DNA from 3 places in the Sporosarcina beigongshangi genome. Region 1 is predicted to be linked to each of the others. Evidence: predicted binding sites of a transcription regulator. Region 1 holds the regulator's gene; each other region holds the start of a gene.

What was found. The regulator Rex, encoded in region 1, represses fermentation and respiration genes when NADH is low (regulators of the CRP and FNR family bind a similar motif). The targets are predictions, from matches to a motif close to TTGTGAAATATTTCACAA.
Region 2: the regulator Rex is predicted to act here: its motif matches at 1,631-1,648, upstream of R2B77_RS13010 (DUF2249 domain-containing protein).
Region 3: the regulator Rex is predicted to act here: its motif matches at 2,962-2,979, upstream of ric (iron-sulfur cluster repair di-iron protein).

What each region holds. Positions count from the first base shown of each region.
Region 1 covers NZ_JAWLIR010000055.1:2,283-7,411, forward strand. Annotated here, with positions in the region: gene R2B77_RS16775 (CPBP family intramembrane glutamic endopeptidase) at 1-669, shown strand, start outside; gene tatC (twin-arginine translocase subunit TatC) at 715-1,560, opposite strand; gene R2B77_RS16785 (twin-arginine translocase TatA/TatE family subunit) at 1,578-1,793, opposite strand; gene R2B77_RS16790 (redox-sensing transcriptional repressor Rex) at 1,888-2,538, opposite strand; gene R2B77_RS16795 (ABC-F family ATP-binding cassette domain-containing protein) at 2,696-4,627, shown strand; gene tsaD (tRNA (adenosine(37)-N6)-threonylcarbamoyltransferase complex transferase subunit TsaD) at 5,010-5,129, opposite strand, start outside.
Region 2 covers NZ_JAWLIR010000028.1:81,597-86,725, reverse strand. Annotated here, with positions in the region: gene R2B77_RS13025 (hypothetical protein) at 1-322, opposite strand, end outside; gene R2B77_RS13020 (DUF2249 domain-containing protein) at 336-887, opposite strand; gene R2B77_RS13015 (hypothetical protein) at 918-1,244, opposite strand; gene R2B77_RS13010 (DUF2249 domain-containing protein) at 1,266-1,499, opposite strand; gene R2B77_RS13005 (hypothetical protein) at 2,232-2,354, shown strand; gene R2B77_RS13000 (hypothetical protein) at 2,390-2,587, shown strand; gene R2B77_RS12995 (RluA family pseudouridine synthase) at 2,701-3,369, opposite strand; gene R2B77_RS12990 (hypothetical protein) at 3,611-3,844, shown strand; gene qoxD (cytochrome aa3 quinol oxidase subunit IV) at 3,886-4,167, opposite strand; gene qoxC (cytochrome aa3 quinol oxidase subunit III) at 4,169-4,765, opposite strand; gene qoxB (cytochrome aa3 quinol oxidase subunit I) at 4,752-5,129, opposite strand, start outside.
Region 3 covers NZ_JAWLIR010000006.1:201,274-206,402, reverse strand. Annotated here, with positions in the region: gene R2B77_RS05455 (nitrate reductase subunit alpha) at 1-1,844, opposite strand, end outside; gene ric (iron-sulfur cluster repair di-iron protein) at 2,086-2,784, opposite strand; gene R2B77_RS05445 (ribonucleotide-diphosphate reductase subunit beta) at 3,050-4,111, opposite strand; gene R2B77_RS05440 (flavodoxin) at 4,066-4,506, opposite strand; gene R2B77_RS05435 (ribonucleoside-diphosphate reductase subunit alpha) at 4,491-5,129, opposite strand, start outside.

The DNA of each region.
Region 1 (5,129 bases):
GGCTTGTTTGACCACTTTCCCTGGGATGAACAATACAATGAAAAAGCTATTGCTTATCGTGCGAGTGCTTGGTCACTATTCATCAGTAATGCGTTGGCTGCCGTTGTGTTCTTATGGTTCATCTTGCGCAATAAAAAATTCTTACATGTTTTCAAAGTAAAAAAATCTACAACCGGCAATGCGATTCTTTGGGGAATCCTCGGTTTCTTCCTTGTTATGGGCGGACAGATGCTCGCGGCTATGATTGAGAGCTTGTTTGGCATTACACCGGGATCTGATAATACGGCCATACTCAGTAACATTGCAAAAGTATCTCCCATCATTATTATTTCAATCGTAGTGTTTGCACCATTCCTAGAAGAAATTGTGTTTAGACGTATTCTTTTTGGTGGAATTTATCAAAAAACGAATTTCTGGATCGCAGCCATTGCCAGCGCCCTCGTTTTCGCGGCAATGCATAATGAATTTGAGCATCTATTGATGTACATGGCACCGGGGCTAATTTTCTCCTATTTGTACTACCGAACAAAACGACTATTGACACCGATGATTGCCCATCTACTTATGAACGGCTTTGTCGTCATTGCCCAACTAAAATTCGACGATATTCAAAGGTATCTCGATGAGCTGAAACGTTTGAAACAAGCTATGTTCATATTTTTCTACTAAAAAAGTCTTTCAACCGAATACTTCCGGTTGAAAGACTTTTTTAGTTTACTCTTGTTGCCCCATCACTTCGTCAATTTGTCGCTGTTGCTCTGCACGTACTTCCTCTAACTTCCGCTGTTGTTCTGCTTGTACTTCTTCTGCCTCACGTTGCTTTTCTGCCTTCAAATATTTCCGATAACCAAATCGGGATATGAAAATACTAATTTCATAGAGCGCAAACAATGGCACGGTCACGAAAAGATGAGATAACAGATCCGGCGGTGTAATGAAAGCTGCAATAACAAACAATGTGAAATAGGCATATTTACGAATTTTCACCAGTGTCGCTGGATCCAAAATACCAAGTCTTGTTAAAAACAGCAACACAATTGGTAATTGGAAAATGATGCCGAACGGAATAAGTAATTGGAACAAAAACGAAAAATATTCATTAATACCGATTGTTTGCGTGATGCCTAAATCTGAAGATAAATTCATCATGAACTTCATCACATAGGGTAACAGGACAAAGTAGGAAAACGAAATCCCCCCGACAAATAGGAAAAACGTAAACGGAATATAATTTAACGTGGCACGCCGCTCTGTTTCATGCAATCCCGGCGAGATGAACGCCCATAACTGATACATAATAACCGGTGAAATAATAATGACTGCAACAAAAATGATCACTTTCAAGTAAATCATAATAGGATCGAGCACATTGAACGCGTTAAGCGTCGTACCATCAACTAATCCGTCATGTTGCAAAAACTGAAACTGCAAAAATTGAATGATTGGCTTGGCGATAAAAAATCCGCCTATTATTGCAACAACAAAGAAAACGACGATAACCATCAGCCGTTTTCTAATTTCATCTATATGTTCAATGATTGTTAAGTTTTTTTCTGCCATTGGACAAACATCCTAACTTACTTCACTTCTTCTTTCTTCACTTCCACTTGCAATACTTCTGCTTTCTTGTCTTCTACTTTCTTCACATCGTTATCTTCTACGAGACCTTTCGTCGCGTTTTTAAATTCACGCAATGAAGAACCGAACGCCTTTCCAATCTCAGGCAACTTCTTTGGACCGAAAACAAGCAACGCAATAATTGCGATAATTACTAAACTCATTGGACCTGGCATCTCAGACACCTCCCTCGTAGTAGAAGGACTAGACCATCCCTCTTTATGCTATCCATTTTACACGAAAACAGCTTGTATTACTATTATTGAGCCATTATAATTGTGAATTTTTAACGTCATTTTTCATGAAATAAATAAGGGTCTGTAGCTCTACAGACAAATCAATCGTATGGACACGCACCTCATCAGGTGCTGTCAGACGGACTGGCGTAAAGTTTAAAATCCCTTTAATTCCCGCCTTTATCAGCTTATCGGTGACATCCTGTGCCACACGAGAAGGTACCGTCAAAATGACAAGATCAATGCCAAGCTCGACAATTTTTTCACTAATTGTATCTGGGTGAAATACAGGGATGCCGCTCAACATTTTTCCCTCTGCCGGCGCTTTCGGGTCAAACGCTACGACAATACGTGTATTATGGTTTTTATGAAAATTATATTTTAAAAATGCACTGCCTAAACTACCCACGCCAATGAGCGCGACATCCGTTCCTTCATCCTGATCGAGGATTTGACGGAAAAATTCGACAAGATAATGTACATCATAGCCATACCCTTTGCGACCAAGCGCTCCAAAATGGGAGAAGTCTCGTCGAATTGTAGCTGCATCGATTTTCATTGCTTCACTTAATTCACTAGAAGACACACGTTTCTTACCCAAATTCGCGAAGTTTTGAAGAAATCTATAATATAGAGGCAACCGTTTGGATGTCGCCTGTGGTATTTTCGGCGTTTCTTCTATCATTGTAATCCTCCTGAACCTACTCATTCATTACACCTTAGCATAATCGTATCCGAACTGAAACCGATTCTATCGTACAGTAGATACTGAATGTTGTAAAGTCAACCGTTGCACGCTTCGCACCATTCCATTAAACTGAAGAGGAATAGAGGTGCTCACTATGATTGTTTTACAAGTGAACGGACTGACAAAATCATTCTCAGGAACCGATATATTAGAAAATGTGCGACTTGAAGTGCAACACCGTGACCGCGTTGCACTTGTTGGACGTAACGGAGCAGGCAAGTCGACACTCCTTAAAATAATTGCTGGTGAAATGACAGCTGACTCGGGCGATTTAATCATCCCAAAAGACGTAAGAATTGGTTATCTTGAACAGCATAGCGGCATCGACTCTGCCTTGTCTGTTTGGCAAGAAATGATGACCGTTTTCGAACCGCTTCATAATATGGAAAGACGGCTCCGGACGCTTGAGCAACAGATGGCTGACCCAGCAGTATACGACAACTCGACAGACTATGAACGGGTGATGTCGGAATATGACGCCCTGCAAATCGAATTCAAGGATTCTGGCGGCTATCAGTATGAATCAGACACACGCTCCGTCCTACACGGTATGCGCTTTTATCCCGATGATTATGAAAAAAGTGTTAGCCTTCTATCTGGGGGGCAAAAAACCCGATTGGCACTCGCTAAGATGCTGTTGAGTAAACCAGATCTTCTTATCCTTGATGAGCCGACAAACCATCTTGATATCGAAACACTTGGCTGGCTGGAAAAATACCTCGTTTCCTATGAGGGAGCCATTCTAATTGTTTCGCACGATCGCTATTTCTTGGATGAAATCGTGACTGTCGTCTACGAAGTATCCAGAAGAAAAGTAGCCAAATACACAGGAAACTATAGTGCCTATCTTGACGAAAAAGCCAAGAATTATGAACGTGATCAAAAGCTTTTCGAAAAGGATATGAGTGAGAAAGCGAAACTCGAGGATTTCGTCCAACGCAACATTGCTCGTGCGTCGACCTCTAAAATGGCAAAAAGCCGTCGGAAGTTGCTTGAACGAACAGACTGGATGGATTCGCCTGATGGAGATGAAAAATCGGCTAGCTTTAGCTTTTCTATTGATCGCCCAAGCGGCAATGATGTGCTAGCTCTCGACAATGTCTCGATCGGCTACAACGCTTCTCCTGTTTCTACAGGCATCAACCTGCGCGTCTATAAACAAGACCGTATTGCCATCATCGGACCAAATGGTGTCGGCAAGTCTACTTTGTTGAAAACGCTCGTTAAAGCGAATGAACCGATTTCCGGCTTGATACGTTATGGGACAAATGTTCAATTTGGCTATTATGATCAGGAACAAGCAACTCTTACTGGAAACGGCACCGTTCTTCTAGAATTATGGAATGATTGGCCGATGATGAATGAAAAAGATGTACGCTCTGTGTTAGGTCGCTTTTTATTCACAGGGGAAGATGTGGACAAACCTGTCACTTCCTTATCAGGTGGCGAAAAAGCACGCCTATCACTCGCAAAGCTCATGCTTGAAAAATCGAATACACTTGTCCTTGATGAACCAACAAACCATCTTGACCTAGACAGCAAAGAGATTCTCGAAAATGCATTGGATGATTTTCCAGGTACACTTATCTTCGTATCACATGACCGTTACTTTATTAACCGCATTGCAACAAAAGTCATTGATATTAGTGCAACAGGTGCCATCGAGTATCTCGGCGACTATGACTATTTTGTGGAGAAGAAGCTCGAGCAGCAAGAGTTGCTTGCTGAGGCGGACGTTACGAAAGGCGTGGCAATACCTTTACAATCCAGAAAAAACGAAGAAGATAAAGAGCTGAAAAAACAAGAAAGAAAGCTGACACGAGCGATTGCAGAGCTTGAGTTACAACTGTCCGAATTAGATGAATCAATTGCAACACTCCAAGACGAACTTGTTACGCCTGAATATGCAGATGATCACGTGAAGCTAATGGAACTCCAAGCCCAAATTGACGCACATCAGATGGATCACGATAGCAAATCAGAAGATTGGTTGCACCTTCAAGAAGAATTAGAATCTCTATCTTAAAAAAGTAGTAATCTTGGTGCGCCACATTGAATCGTTGGCATCGATTCAATGTGGCGCTTTGTCGTTTTTCACTGTCGGAACCTGATAGATAATTCTTCACATTGCTTTTCCGGGAAATTATTTCCCACAATCTTATACACAAGTGAAATGTTGATAGAATAGGATATGAACAATGTTATGCACATTACCCACAGGTTTTATATTTTTTATACACAAAGTTATCCTGTCATCAACGTTATAAAATGTACAAATTCATATGTTATACACAGTTTATCCACAGATTGTGCATAAGTACGAATGTTCCCTCTTGACAAGCTGAAAATAATTCCATTAAAAAAAACAGAAATTGTCGTGTTATGACCATTTCTGTTTCTTCATTTATTTATTGATTCCACGAAGTAAGTGGCATACCTGGCTTGCCATTCATAGCAAGATTTCCACGTATTCCGTCCACAAACATAGCTGATCCTGCCGCAGCTATCATAGCTGCGTTATCAGTGCA
Region 2 (5,129 bases), on a different contig from region 1:
CAAATCCAGCAATGTACATCGTCTGAAACGATACAAAACCATACAATAGGCCAGTAAGCCCAATTGTGAAAAATAAGTAGTGTGCATAGCCAAGTCTTTGACTATATATAGTTGACTGTAAAATAACATTGATAAGCTGGTACACGGCTCCCATCGCCAACATCGTAGCCCATCCAAGAATAAACAGATGCGTATAAAACCAACCACTTGGCCCTCGCAAATCATGTTGAAGCCATTCGAACAGCGTTAGGATAGATGCCCCCTGAAACAAAAAGAAACCAATCATCCCCGTAATGATAAAGAAAAATGGGAGACGAAACATAGTCTTCTCCCCCTTACACCTTGTGGATCGTGACTTTTGCCGAACCGTCTGACTGCTCATCCACGGTGAAGGGACAGCCGAGGCGATTCAGTTCCTCAATCAAAAAAACGGGCACTCGATCATTGTGAATATTCACCTGATCCCCCGGATGACTGCGGTCTAAAGCAGCTAATGTTCGCATCATTGGTTGGGGAGGCTCTAATCCACGATTATCGAGTGTAATCGTTTTTGGTTCTCGAGCAATCGTCTCTTCACCAGAAGACTGAGCTGTAGAAACCAGCTCGTCCTCTGTTGAAGAGTCCTCTATATCCAATAGATGTTTGTATTTTTTATTGACAAAAGAAACAACCCAATGGTCTTTTTTTTTGCGTTCAACCTTATTCACAAAGCCCTTCATCTTTAACACACCTAATAATGGCGTCGGTTTGAACGTTGCGTGGAGTACGAAAATATCTCCCGCCTCTATTTCCATCACCGTATCCATAATTAGCTGGAAAGGCTCCAGCTTTTTGTTCAAGTGAGGACGCACATCTAATTCTACAATTTTCGTCGTTTGCTGATTCACAATGAATCATCTCCTACAAATAGTAGTCACTTAAGATACAGATTTTTTTGCTTCATCATATAAACTTGCCATTCCACCATACAGTGAGTAGAAGAATGCATCGGGCGCATCCAAAGAGAATGTTTTGTACTGCTTAGGGTCGATGCCTAGTACGTTTTCGAATAATTTCGCTGTATCCTCGAACGCATAAAAACAATAATGCGTAAAGTTGAAAGTCGGCATTTTTTCGAAAATCGTAATGATTTCACTCGCAAACTTATCTACTTCACCAGCAGCTTGCTGCACCATTGAAACAGCATCCTCTAAGGACAGTTCAATTTTCAGTGTCTTGTCATCGATAACGTTAACTTTTGCCATCGCCAATCAACTCCAGACATGTTATAGTTTTTCAATTTTCACCTGGAATGTATCAGGACCTTGTTCAATATATTCCCATGTGTATTTCCCTTCATGCATCGAATCGAACTGAAAACGCAAAGGAATCGGATCATGGTCATTGACAATCAACATTGTCTCAGATGGATTTAACTTATTAAATGTTTCAAAAATGGTTTTATGCTTAAGATGCGGCGGATATTCTGGAACCTTTACTATTGCTGTATATTCACTCATCAACTATTCCTCCTAAAATGTATTGTGTGTTCTATGTTTATAAGATGAAGTTAAGAATACCTTCAACTACATAAATCTGTATTCTCCTGTTCAGCTTATAAAATAAGTATAGGATTAGTTAGACAATTATTCTGTGATGTATATCACAAATTCAAGATTTTTTTTGCAGGTACGGTAAATCAGCAACATATAACTTTAAACAGCACATCATTTTTAGAAAAGTGTTGACATTCAGAAAGAGGTAATGATATCCTAAAGTAGTTAGATATTCAAATTAGAAATGGAGGTGCGGAAAATGACTACATTTAAAATTTCAAAAAGTAATTGTATAGTAATTCCGTGCCCAACCGCTCATTATTTTTCTGAAAATAATTAATCGGAATGGCATGTCCTGCCGTTCTTTTCCTATGAGCACACGCTTATGTAAAGAAGCGTGTGCTTTTTTGTGTGCTTTTATCTGAATCCAGCTTTGCTGATATTCAGATAAAGCCACCGGCGGATGTCACGGATTTTTTAGGGGACCTGATGTTTTCACGCATTGCGTGTTGCATATAGTAAAAAATAATAAGAAAAGGAGTGCTGGTGATGATGAATATTAAACAGCAAAGAAAGTTATTAAAAAAGGAATCTCTCGAAAGTGGATAGCGCCGATTGGGAACGGAAATCCCCAATTGGTAAAAGTGATTCTATGAGTTGGATTGAAAAAACAAAAAATTAAAGGAGGAAAACAATATGATGATTGCAAAAATGAATGTTGAAAAGGTTAGTAAATTAGTAAATAAAAATAAAACGGAGTCGCCAACACACTATTTAGGTGGAAGTCGGCTAACAGAAACAGTGCTAGCCACGCCTTAACAATATAATTGGACTTCTCCTTAAGGAGAAAAATAATGTTAAATATTAATCATGATTATATAAAGCAACGGATTGTTGACTTACAGCAAGAAGCAAGACAAAATGAGTTAGGACATCACTACCTATCTAAGAAAAAGAAAAACCAAAAACCTTTTTTTGAAAAGAGTCTTGTGTTATTTTACACGCGTAAATATAAATTGACTTTCAAAATTGGTATCGATAAATTAACATAAAGAATTCCAAGCAAAAATCTCTAGTGCATGTGTATTAACACGCACTAGAGATTTTTTATTCATTCATACTCAATGAGTCCCCTACCGAATCAGGACTAGGGCTTACCGTAAAATCACCATAAATTCCACGGATATTCATTCGGTGGTTGCGATTGCACTTCAATGACTTCCTTTGTCGTTGGGTGAACAAATTCTAGTTCATGTGCCCATAAAGAAATTTGTTGCCCAGGACGATTGACTTGTTGTCCATATTTTTGATCCCCATAGAGGGGGTATCCAGTTGCGGAGAGTTGAACACGAATTTGGTGGGAGCGACCGGTATGGAGGCGAATAGACAGAAGACTTAATTGTTCTGTACTGCTAATGACTTCGTATTCGAGTACTGCTTTTTTAGCATTCACATGGTTTGCCGAAACGGTAGACACTTTATTCTTCTTTGTGTCTTTAAAAAGATAATGCTCTAAAACTGCTTTTTTCTTCTGTGGAACTCCCCGAACAACAGCTAAATATGTTCGCCCCAGCTCTCTTTTCCGAAGTATATTCGATAATCGAGAAGCTGCCTTAGATGTTTTGGCAAACACCATCACCCCGCCTACAGGACGATCTAAGCGATGAACAAGCCCCAAGTAAACATTGCCCGGCTTCTGATAACGAATTTTTATATCTTCTTTTAATAGCGTCAGCAAATCCGTATCTCCACTCGTATCTCCTTGCACGGGTATATTCACTGGTTTCTCAACGAGTAGCAAATGATTGTCTTCAAATATGATTGGTATTTTCATAATGACCCCTTTATGGAAAGTAATAAACTAGGAGATATTTGTCACTCAGCTAGTTAAATTGTATTATACTGAACTCCATGTTAGTAAGCCAATATTTGATAGGGTTGTTACAGGATAGTTGATTACATCCATTTACCCTTGTTGAAATGTCAAATTTAAAAGTTAAGTGAAGTCCAGTTCCAAAATATAATTTGACAACTTTGTGAACATTCCTGATAATAGCAGTAAGGGAGTGAATGAAATGGAATCTAAACAAACTATGCTAGACATCGTTAAGTATACTGGGGGAACAATACTCGTCGTTGGAATTTCTATTTTTTTATATGGTTTTTTTATTAGCGATTATAGCGCAATTACAGGTATCGGGATTGGTACAATTATGGGGGCTATTTTCATCTTCCTCATGGGGGTATTCTTTGTTGCAACTGAAGAAATGCAAGAAAAAAGAGACAAAGGAATACGCGTCATTCAATAAAAAAGGAGCGCCAAATGGCACTCCTTTTTTTATTGATCTAATCACATATCCCAAACCAAAATCAGTAGTGTACCGAAGATAGTGACTAGCGCTATGGCAACACCATAGTAGATGTTCATATATATCGCAGCCTTGTCTTCTGTCTCGCCAGCATGCATGAACACGATAAGTTGAACTGCTGCTTGCACGAATGCAGTAACTAACAGAATCGTCATCCCTACCACAAATGACATATCTAGAAAATAGACCGTCAGTGCAGCTGCCGTTAACACCATTGAAAACGCAAAACCCATAACCTGTTTACGCGGGAATAATTCGCTCATATTACATCATTCCTTTCAAGTAGATGAAGCTGAAAATAAAGATCCAGACGACATCTAAGAAATGCCAGTACAATGAAAAGATGAAGGCTTTATTAGCCGTTTTAGGCGTCAAACCTTGTTTTTTCACTTGTAGGATGATGAACAATCCCCAGAACAGACCGAGTGTTACGTGCGCTCCATGTGTCCCTAATGTCGTCAAAAGAATACCTGTAAAGGCACTCACCTGAAGCCCTGCTCCAACATTAACGTAATGCGTAAACTCATAAATTTCCACACCGAGAAATGCCAAGCCTAGCAGCAATGTAATCGCAAAGAATGTCATCATCGCATTCTTTCGACCGAGACGCATCGCATGTACACCAAGACCGATTACAAAACTACTTGTCAGTAACAAAATTGTCTCTATAAACACTGGCGTAATTTCAAAAATCTCTGCCCCGGTTGGTCCGCTAGCCGTACGGTGCTCCAGCGTGAAATACGTTGCGAAAAGTGTTGCAAATAGCATCACTTCCGCGCCAATAAAAATCCAGAAGCCTAAAATATTCAACTTATTTTGTTCGGTTTTATATTCAAGCGGAAGTGAATTATCTATTTTCATCTGTTAACACCTCGCTGTCCTTTTCTGTTTCTTCAACTTCTTTTACTGAAATATAGTAGCCGTCATCCCTTTCAAATGAACGATGCGCTAGACAAGCAAAAATCGCAATGGTCGTAATGATAGCCGGGATCCACATACTAAAGATAAATGAGAAGCCCCAAACAAAGAAAATACAACTGATGATGAACGGCATCCCACTATTATTCGGCATGTGAATCTTCTCTATATCCCCTGTAAATAACGGTTGTTTTTTCTTCTTATGATCCCAGAACGCTTCGATTGAGTTCACATGTGGTGTGCGTGCGAAGTTATACGATGGAACAGGGCTATGTGTTGCCCATTCTAGCGTACGTGCATTCCACGG
Region 3 (5,129 bases), on a different contig from region 1:
CCAGCTTCCTCGTACTTCCACTGATTCGTTGCATAGTAGAAGAATGACGTTGCATTTTGTAGACGTGGTGGCGCTTGCCAGTCTCTCGCAAAGGCAATCGTGCTCCACCCTTCAATCGGACGACATTTTTCCTGACCAACATAATGTGCCCAGCCGCCGCCATTGACACCTTGGGAAGCTGTCAGTGTTACTAGATTTAAGATTGATCTATAAATCGTGTCACTATTAAACCAGTGATTAATACCGGCCCCCATAATAATCATGGAACGACCACCCGTATCGAGGGAGTTCTGTGCAAATTCACGTGCAATTTGTGTCACAAGCTCCGGTTTAACGTTAGTGATTTTTTGTTGCCAAGCTGGTGTATAAATGGAGTCAACATCGTCATAGCCAGTCGCTTCTAAATCACTGCCGATACGACGCACGCCATATTGACTCAGCATTAAATCGTAAACAGTTGCGACAAGTCTTTCTGTCCCATCTGCAAATGTTACTTTTTTCGTAGGAATCGGACGCTTAAATGTCCCATTCGCAATATTGTCAAAGTAAGGGAAGACCATTTCTGTCCACTCTGCACCATGATCTGCAACAGATAATGCAGGTTCAACGCGCGTCCCATCTGCGTTATCAAGAATTAGATTCCATTTAGCATCCTCTTCCCAACGCTGCCCCATTGTACCGTTCGGAACGATGATTTCGTCCGTTGTTTCATCGAAAATAACCGGTTTCCATTCTGCGTGTTCTGAAGCGCTACCAAGGTCACTAGCCCTTAAGAAACGACCCGCTTTGTATGACCCTTCATGCTCATCCAGCATAATTAAGAACGGCATATCCGTATATTGCTTCGCATAATTGAGGAACATTGGCTCTTTCCGTTGCTCATAGAATTCATCTAAAATAACATGCGTCATCGCTTGTGCAACGGCTGCGTCCGTACCAGGATTTGCAGCAATCCAATCATCAGCATGTGTCACACTTTCTGCATAATCCGGTGCAACAGATACAACCTTTGTACCTTTGTAACGAACTTCCGTCATGAAGTGTGCATCTGGTGTTCGTGTCAGTGGTACGTTAGATCCCCACATAATAATATATCCTGCATTAAACCAGTCACTCGATTCAGGAACGTCTGTCTGCTCACCCCAAATTTGTGGAGAAGCTGGCGGTAAATCTGCATACCAGTCATAAAAACTAAGCATTTCCCCACCCAAAAGGGAGATGAAACGTGCACCTGACGCATAACTAACCATCGACATTGCCGGAATCGGTGTAAACCCGGCGATGCGGTCTGGACCATATTTTCGGATTGTATAAATGAGTTGTGCGGAAATAAGCATCGTAGCATCGCGCCAATTGACACGGACATGTCCACCTTTTCCACGGGCTTTTTTGTATTCATTCGCTTTTTCGGGATCTTCCACAATGCTTGCCCATGCTTTCACAGGGTCCTTCATTTCAGTCAATGCTTGACTCCACATCCGCCATAGTTTCCCTCGAATATAAGGGTACTTCACGCGAAGTGGACTATATTCATACCAAGAAAACGAAGCACCACGCGGGCATCCACGAGGCTCAAATTCAGGCATATCAGGACCACAAGAAGGGTAATCAATCTGTTGGTTTTCCCAAGTAATAATGCCGTTTTTCACAAACACTTTCCAACTACATGATCCGGTACAGTTGACACCATGTGTTGTACGTACTACCTTGTCATGCGACCAACGTTGACGGTACATATTCTCCCAATCTCGGCTTTTCTCTTCTAGAATTGACCAATTCCCTGAGTAGCGTTCAATGGGTTTGAAGTATCGTAGTCCACTTTTCAGTACACTTTTTTTCTTCATCGAGAAAACTCACTCCTTTTCAGAATAATGAACCAATGAGGGATTACATCATTACGTTCATTCATATACCCCTAATTCTATAGATTAATCCAATACCTTCCTATTAGGGAAAGTCCTATATCACATATGGAGTTCCCTCATTCGACAATAAAGAAATGCGGAGGGCGCCCGTTTAGATGCACGGGTGCCCAGAGCTAGACAAAAAAAGCTACCCGAGGGCAGCTTTTTTGAATATTACTTATTAGATTGCAGCACGTACTCGATCGAATAGAACGTTATTTTCAAGGTGGACATGTTCAAATGTGTCTTTTTCAAGCTGCGCAAGACGAGCGTAGACAACACGGTAAGTACCACAAGCTTCTGCTGGCGGAGTGTAGTTATTTGTGAGATCACGAATTTCAAATAATAATTCACCGGCATGCTCGTGCTCTGCTTCTAATTCCATCACATGTGGTTTAACTTGTTCTTTTAGTTCTGGTGTCGGATTTTCTAAAAATTCTAGAATGACAGGGAATACATTTTTGTCTTCGTCAGCTGTATGCTCTAAAAGCTCTGCACGTAATTCTTTGAAAATTTCTTGGATGCGCACTAGATGTGGATGCTTTTCTCCATGAACCTTAACGACTTTCGTAATATACGGTGCAAGCTGTGGCAATTCTTCACGAAGACCTGCATGGTAATTTTCTTGAATGTAAGAGACAAGCGTGCGATTGCCGAATGAAGTCGGGTGTGCGCTTCCAACCTGCTCTCTTTTTTCTTCTATTTTTTGAATACTTACCAATACTTCTTCCGGATTTAAATTACGGTCTTCCGCTGCATCTTTCAACGGAATTTTTCCTCCGCAGCAAAAATCGATACGAAGACTCCTAAATAGATCCGCACTTTGTGGAAGTGCTGTGACGATATCGCAAACTTGTGTTTCAAGCGTTAGTTGACTCATAATCGTGTTCCTCCCCTAATCAATTTTTAGTGAGAAGCATTCTCACCAATAAGTATACGTTCCTACTGCCATTGTTCCTACTAGGGATTCCCCTAGATATCCATAACGACGTTTCTCAATACGTACTACACTTACTTTTTTTACTACCTCTATCATAATGGACGCGAATATAAGGGAATGTGATATATATCACATTTCAGCTATTGTCATGAATTTTTCACAAATGAAAAAGCGTACACGATTAGTAGCGTGTACGCTTTTTGAATTATAGATCATCAAAACCATTCAAATCACTAGTTTTCACATACTGTCTTGAAGTTTGCTCAAAGAAGTCTGTTTTCGTTTCATCGAAGCTGTCGACGTAGGCACGGATCCATTTCATTGGATTATCGGTGAATTCCGGGTAAATTTCGCTGAGTCCAAGCATGCGCAGCATTTTATTGGCACGGTATTTCACATAGCCTTCCATTTCAACTAGGTCGATGCCGTCAATATCAGCTAACACATAACGGCTCCATGCAACTTCCTGTTCGACAGAGTGCTTGAATTGGTCGTAAATCCATTCAGTGAATGCATCTGTATTCAGTTCTGGATTCTCCGCAAGTGCCGCACGGAAAACATCACTAATCGCCTTACCATGCTGCAATTCATCACGGTTAATATACGAAATCATAGTCGATGTGCCGACCATTTTCTGATTGCGCGCTAAGTTGTAGAAGAAGGCGAAGCCGCTATAGAAGAATAAACCTTCCAGTAACGTTGTATAAACCATCGCTTTTAAAGCTGATTCAATCGTTGGCGTTTCTGCAAATTCATTATAAACATCAACAATCCGCTCGTTACGACGCATAAGCACTTCATCTGTGCGTCCCATTTCAAACGATGCTAGCTGTTTGTCGAGCGTCGTTACGGAGGATAATACATAGGCATAGCTATGATTATGCTCACTCTCCTGATCCGCAATGGTGGCCATCAGCGATTTAACAGAGGGATCTGTCGTGTACTGGGCAATTTTTGCTGCGATATCTGTTTGTGGACCATCAAGCGTTGCCAGCAATCCAATAATTTTAAGGAATGCATCCTGTTCCGGCTTTGTCAGCGACGAAAATTGCTTAACGTCCTGTGTCATATCGACTTCATTGGCCGTCCAAAATAGTGACCGAATTCGTTGTCGCAATGTATAGAAATGTGGATGTGCGAGGTCATTCCAGTTAAGAATCCCACTCGCTTTGCCACCAAAAATAGCTGTTGATTTATTTGGGTTTGCAGGTTCTAGTACCTTTACTCGTGTAAGTTTTTCCAATGCTTGATGACCCCTTTCGACCATTCGATAACAGTTGAATGTTGTACGCCACGTGGGCTTTGTTCAATTTTTAATGGCTCATAAGTCGATGCATAAAACCGGGCCAATTTCACAGCGGCGTGGCAAAATAGTGCATCGCCGCCGAATTGGGTGTCCCCCGTTCCAAAAACATAGACATTGTCCGGTTTATAACCAACGTCAGCAACGAAATCCTTTACTTCATCAGGCGTTGCACCTTGGTCCCACGTAAATGAGCCGATAATCATCGCATCGAAATGACGGGGATTCGGCATAATGCCCCCACCAATTCGATACGTCGTTACGTCGACATTTTCCTTGACCAATATTTCCTCAATCATGTCAGCAACTTCTTGCGTATTCCCACTCCAAGAAGCGTAGGCAATTAGGAATGACACCATTCGCACTCTTCGATATCTGTCGCGGTTGACCGCGTGTAGTATGTTGTTTTCATACCAGACTTCCATGCTTGCACGTGAAGGTCGAGAAGCACTGAAGCACGAATCGAGTTCGGTACATACAGGTTGAATGAAATCGATTGGTCAATATGGCGCTGTCTTGCTGCATTTTGTTTAATCGACCAACGTTGATCGACAATATAGGCTGAGCGGCGATAGACGTCATAGGTATTGTGATTAAGATCAGGCGCGACGACAGGCAATTTATAGTCTTTCTTTTCTTCATGATAGAACGGCTTAAAGATTGGATCGATGGACGCCGTTGACCCTGCAATAACAGACGTCGAGCTATTCGGTGCAACTGCCATTAAATAGCCGTTACGCACACCATTCGTTGCCACATCGATACGCAGTTCACGCCATTCCTTCGAATCATAGCCCTTGTTTTCGAAATAAAATCCGGATTGCCAATCAGAGCCTTCAAATAAAGGATAAGCCCCTTTTTCCTTTGCCAGTTCCGCAGAAGCTTTGATTGTTAGAAAAGCGATTTTTTCATATAGTTTATCGGCGTAATCCACCGCTTCGTCAGATTCCCATTGAATGTTTTGTAGTGCCAGCAAATGATG